DNA from 2 places in the Marinomonas sp. 15G6-16 genome. Region 2 is predicted to be linked to the other one. Evidence: predicted binding sites of a transcription regulator. Region 2 holds the regulator's gene; the other holds the start of a gene.
The links. Region 2 encodes sigma-54, which starts transcription at its own class of promoters, with help from an activator protein. Its sites were predicted from a motif close to TGGCACNNNNNTTGCTNT; they were not measured.
Positions count from the first base shown of each region.

Region 1 (3,169 bases), 710 kb from region 2:
GCTGCATAAAATCAAAAGGAGAAATTTAATCTTCATCATATTCCACACGCTATTATAACTGCTGTATCGCAAAGCTCATCATACCATCCGCTGCAGAAATCACTTTCGAATTCATTTCATAAGCGCGCTGGGTGGTAATCATATTAACCAACTCTTCAATAGAGTTTACATTGGAGGCTTCCAACATACCTTGAGCGAGAGTACCCAAAGAGTCTGTTCCAGGAACACCTACTAATGGCGGCCCACTCGCATTTGTCTCAGTGAAAATATTCTGACCAGATGCACTTAACCCTGTAGGGTTAATAAAACCTGCAATGTTAATTGCACCGACTTCTTGTGCATCTGCTTCACCAGACATTCGAACAGAAACGATGCCATCTTCGGCAATCATGATTTCAATGGCATTAGGGTCTATTTGAATACCTGGCTCTACCACCAATCCACCAGAAGTTGCTATTTGCCCTTCACTGTTCAACTGAAGACTGCCATCTCGGGTATAGCCGATTGTTCCATCTGGCATCAAAACCTGTAAAAAACCTTTTCCTTGGATAGCAACATCCAGCTGTCTATCTGTCATGTTGTAATCGCCGTTAGAAAAGTCTTTCTGCGTCGCTCCAACCTTAACACCTGTACCCAATTGCAAACCTGAAGGTAATTCAGCATTCTGAGCACTCAAGCCACCAGGCGCTCGCACTGTTTTATACATAAGATCTTCAAATACAGCGCGGTCTTTTTTGAAAGCCGTTGTCGAAACGTTAGCCAAGTTGTTGGCCACCACGTTCAACTGCTTATCCATTCCACTTAAACCAGTCTTACTTACCCACAATGCTGAATTCATAATAGCCTCTGTTATTCTATCTCTGATAACAATTATTTATTGGTACTGCCTATCAATGAAACTTAAGAAGTACGTTGTAATATTCGAGCTGATGAATTGGCATTCTCTCGAATGGCGTCCATCATTTTGACATTCATTTCAAATCGTCTCGAAAGGTTCATAATGTGCGTCATTTCTTCCACCGCATTCACATTACTACCTTCAACAAAACCAGATACCAACTTTACATTCGGATCCAACTCAAACGCTTGACCATCACGAGAATGAATCAGACCATCTTCTTCTTTTCGTAAATTCTGAATATCTGGGTTCACTAATTTAATTTGATTCAATACCGCCACTTCATTGCCTGCGCCACCTTGAGGAACAATAGAAATCGACCCATCTGATGTGATATTGATACTATCCAAAGGTGGTAAAAATATAGGCCCATCGACACCGGCAACTGGCAAACCTCGTCCTGTCACAAGTTGCCCTGCGGCATTAATTTGCAAGTCCCCGGCACGAGTGTAAGCCTCTTGACCACGCTCATCATAAACCGCAATAAAGCCTTCTCCGGCAACAGCCACATCCATATCTCGGCCAGTTTGAATCATGTCGCCTTGGGTATAACGTGTCGCTGGGTTTTCTGTCATAGCGTACACACGGCTTGGGTGATAATCCCCGTAAACCTGCATAGAGCGGGCTTGTTCAAAGTCAGAACGAAAGCCTGTTGTACTGACATTTGCCAGATTGTTAGCGTGTATCGTTTGAGCATTCATGGTTTGCACACCACCACTCATTGCTAAATATAAGGCCTTATCCACTGCCGCTCTCCTAGAAGAATTTGTTTCATTTAATTAATACATATCAAGAATCGTACCAACTTAAAAAATAAACAAAAAAAAGCCGAAACAACATAGTTGCTTCGGCCTAAATCTTCTCTCTCCAGAAAATTAACGAAGGTTTATTATCGTCTGTGTGACAGTATTTTCTGTTTCTAATGTTTTACTGTTTGCTTGATAATTACGCTGTGCCTCAATCAATGCAACCAATTCAGACGTTAAGTCAACGTTAGACTCTTCTAACGCTCCACCTTGAATTTTTCCTAATGTGCCGCTATTTGGACGACCGATATCAGCAGGACCAGAACTCTTACTGGCCAACCAAGACGTATGGCCATTAGGCATAAGACCGTCAGTACTATCAAAGGTTGCCAGGGCAAGCTGGCCAAGAGTTGCCGTTTGTTGATTTGTGTAGTTCGCCACTAAGAAGCCGTCGCCATCAAAAGAAATACCTTGCAGCTCACCAGCAGAAAAACCATCTTGATCAAACGTATCTGTATTTTCCAATGCATACTGCGTAGAACCATTTAGATCCAACGGTGTGATACGACCTCGGTTTGTTGGATCCAACCCAAGCACTTCTAATGCAATAGGTTCAGCAACTTCAAATGGAGGCAAACCTCGATAAGCACCAAGCAAGTTACCTGCCGCATCAAAAGACACAGAAGTATTGCTTTCCAAAAAGCGAGTCTCTGCACCTGTAATAGGATCTTCAAAAGTCTCTTCGCCATCCATAGTCACACGCAGTTCATAAGTATTATCTTCACCTTGCTTGATAAAGTAATAACCTATGGTGTGAGACTCACCCAAAGCATCATAGACAGTTCGTGTATTACTGTAGTTGTAAGTTTCAGGCTTAAGCGGATCAAATACTTCACGACCTACAGAACTTGAATCTCGAACTTCTTCAGGCGCTAATGTAGAAGCAATCGCGACGCCACCCAATGTACCTGCTACCGCCAAAGGTGTTTTGGTTCCCGCTTCAATATCGGCAGAGGTTGGCTCTGCGCCTCCGATATATAAAAGCTCAAATGGTGATTCATTATTTCCATCACCATTGTAATCCGTGCCACCTTGAGCCGAATTAAAAGTCGCAAAGGTTTCACCCATAAACGCAGCGCCAGTATCATCTAACATTGCACCATTCACTGTGGCGTGAACCTTGTAAGTGTTTGGCAACTCACTCTTAGAATAGTAATAAGTCACTATGTTTGTTCTGCCATTGGCATCAACAACACCTTGAGTCTGAGTGAAGTTATAAGTATCAGGATCAAGCGGATCAAACTCAGCTTTTATGTATGGAGGGACATCTTCATTTTTAGAGTTCAAGTTAACCTTTAAAGACATTTCTGTCGTTGGCTCTGGAGGAATACGGTCATTTGGTATTGTCATATCTTCCAAGTTACCACCAATGATCCCGTCAACGGCGTTGTAACCCTGCACATGACTGCCATCGTTCGTTACCAAGAAACCATTTTCATCTAATTTAAAGTTACCTGCTCGGGTA
Region 1 covers NZ_CM147916.1:2,424,518-2,427,686, reverse strand. Annotated here, with positions in the region: gene AC0L46_RS11635 (flagellar basal body L-ring protein FlgH) at 1-39, opposite strand, end outside; gene flgG (flagellar basal-body rod protein FlgG) at 53-838, opposite strand; gene flgF (flagellar basal-body rod protein FlgF) at 901-1,644, opposite strand; gene AC0L46_RS11620 (flagellar hook protein FlgE) at 1,774-3,169, opposite strand, start outside.
Region 1: a site for sigma-54 is predicted at 1,685-1,702, ahead of flgF (flagellar basal-body rod protein FlgF). Genes of this name have one in related genera too.

Region 2 (3,169 bases):
ATGCAGGCGGCATATTTATCGATGGTAAAGACATCACCAGTAACGCCATGCACACTAGAGCACAAAAAGGCATCGGTTACTTACCACAAGAAGCCTCCATTTTTAGAAAAATGTCTGTTGAAGACAATATTTTAGCGATTTTAGAAACACGCAAAGAACTCACAAAAGCCCAGAAAAAATCCAGGCTTGAAGATTTATTAGAAGAATTTCATATTACCCATATCAGAAAGAACTTAGGCATGGCCTTATCTGGTGGCGAGAGACGCCGCGTAGAAATTGCACGAGCACTAGCAATGAATCCAAAGTTCGTTCTCTTAGACGAACCCTTCGCTGGTGTTGACCCTATTTCTGTTGGCGATATCAAACTTATTATTAAACACTTACAAGAAAGCGGCATTGGCGTTCTAATCACAGATCACAATGTCAGAGAAACCTTAGACATCTGCGATAAAGCTTATATTGTGGGTAACGGATATATCATTGCTTCTGGTGATGCCAGTACAGTTATTAACAATGAACAGGTAAAAAAAGTCTATTTAGGTGACGACTTCCGCCTGTAACCCCTTATCATTACTGCAGAAAGGGAGTAGTATGCATAACTCGTTCCAATTCACTCAAATAAAAAGAGTTGCTCCATGAAGCAGTCTTTACAGTTAAAACTCGGTCAACAGCTGACCATGACACCTCAGCTACAGCAAGCGATACGTTTGTTGCAGCTTTCTACGCTGGATCTTAAACAAGAAATTCATGAATTTCTTGAGTCAAACCCTCTTCTTGAACTTGACGATGACGAACAAGGACAAGTAGAAGCACCAGCCAGCATCGAATCCAAAAGCACACCAGAAACACCTGATGTCAATACAAGTGAAGAAGCTCGTGTTGAATCAGAATGGACAGAAAGCATTCCTGAAGAGCTCTCAATAGACAGCAACTGGGATGACACCTATCAAAGCTCTGCCGCGATCAGCGACAACAATAGCTATGAAGGTGACGGCGACTTCGAAAGCCGTAATGCGCCAGCAGAAAGCATACAAGACCACTTAATCTGGCAATTAAATTTAACTCACATGTCTGATAGAGACATTGAGATTGCATACGCAATTATTGAATGCGTACAGCCAGATGGTTACCTAAGTATTACACCAGACGATATCTGCGAGTCTCTTTCTATCGAACTAGAAGAACTTGATATAGAAGAAGTCATGGCCGTCCAACATAGACTGCAGCGTTTTGATCCTATAGGTGTTTGTTCTACCGATCTACGGGACTGCCTCTTAGTTCAGTTAGAAGCGTTTCAAAACCATCCTTTATACAAAAGCACGCACAACCTGATTGACAATTATTTGCCACTTCTCGGTAGTCGTGACTTTGCGCAATTAAGCAGAAAAACAAAGCTCAAAGACGAAGCTCTCAAAGAAGTTGTTAGCCTAATACAGCAACTTAATCCTCGTCCAGGCTCTGTTATTGATGCAGACGATACGGACTATGTCATTCCAGATGTTTCTGTCAAAAAGCGCAATGGCAGTTGGCAAGTAGAGCTAAATAACGACGCTTTGCCGCCAGTCAAAATAAACGAAACTTATTCTGCTATGGCTAGCACCGCATCAACACCCGAGGACGCGAGCTATATTAAGACGTCATTACAAGAAGCCAAGTGGTTCATGAAAAGTCTACAAAGCCGAAATGAAACCCTACTGAAAGTTGCCAGCTGTATTGTAAGCCGTCAAATTGACTTCTTTGAATTAGGTGAAGAAGCCATGAAACCCATGGTACTTCATGATGTGGCAGAAGAAGTCGGCATGCACGAATCGACAATATCTAGGGTGACAACTCAAAAATACATACACACACCAAAAGGTATTTTTGAACTTAAATATTTCTTCTCTAGCCATGTCAACACAGCATCTGGCGGTGAATGCTCTTCTACAGCGATACGAGCCATGATTAAAAAGCTAGTAACAGATGAGCCAGCGAAAAAACCTTTAAGCGATAATAAACTAGCGACTATTTTGGCAGACCAAGGCATACAAGTTGCCCGTCGTACTGTCGCAAAATACCGCGAGGCGATGAACATACCGCCATCCAATGAACGCAAGCGATTGATCTAAACGGACACTATTTTACCATGCCATTAAAATCATTATTGAAAGCAGAACTTGTCTTTGCAAAACAAGAGATTGTCAGCAAAAAACGCGTTCTTGAGAACTTAGCGGAAGTCGCATCTAACAAACTGCATTGCGATAACGAAGCGGTTTATGACGCTTTGTTAGGCCGAGAAAAACTTGGTAGTACTGGTATAGGAAATGGTATAGCCATCCCTCATTGCCGTTTGGAGTCTGCTAATCATACGGCAATCGTTGTGATGTCATTACAAAATCCGATTGACTTTGATGCTATTGACAAAAGAGCGGTAGATTTGATCTTCGCCCTCATCGTTCCACCTCACGAGTGCGACTCTCATTTATCGACATTGGCGCAAATTGCAGAATTAGCACAATCGCCACAATCTTTAGATAAACTAAGAACCGCTCAAACAAACGAAGAGCTATTCAATATATTTGATTCGTTAATATAGGAAACATGCATGCAAGAAGAGTCTATTACTATCATCAACAAACTTGGCTTGCATGCTAGAGCAGCAGGAAAGCTTGTCGAAACAACTTCTCGCTTCTCCTGTGATATTACCATCGAAAAAGAAGGTCGTAACGTCGACGGAAAAAGCATTATGGCAATGATGATGCTCGCTGCAGGAAAAGGCACCGAAATTCATATTAAAACCAATGGAGATGACGAAGAAGACGCTCTAAAAGCCATAGTAGAACTGATCAATAATCGTTTTGGTGAAGATGAGTAACACTTTATATGTCAGAGAAAGCAACTCTAACTAACCATCTGCAGACAGTCACCGAATCTCTTGAATCCGGTGCCACCATGCAAATCCGTTATTTACTTAACGGTGCGCTACCTGCGCAGGACGTTGCTCGATTACTCGAATCCTCCCCGCCTAAAGAGCGAAAGCTTTTATGGGAGCTAATTAACTCAGAAAACCAAGGCGAAGTACTACAATACCTAAGTGAAGATATCGGCGCTCAATTCATGAAAAACATGGATACCGAGCGACTGATAGAGCTCTCGGAAAATTTCGAAAGCGATGACTTAGCCGATTTAT
Region 2 covers NZ_CM147916.1:3,135,797-3,138,965, reverse strand. Annotated here, with positions in the region: gene lptB (LPS export ABC transporter ATP-binding protein) at 1-560, shown strand, start outside; gene AC0L46_RS14855 (RNA polymerase factor sigma-54) at 636-2,108, shown strand; gene ptsN (PTS IIA-like nitrogen regulatory protein PtsN) at 2,126-2,575, shown strand; gene AC0L46_RS14845 (HPr family phosphocarrier protein) at 2,585-2,854, shown strand; gene mgtE (magnesium transporter) at 2,863-3,169, shown strand, end outside.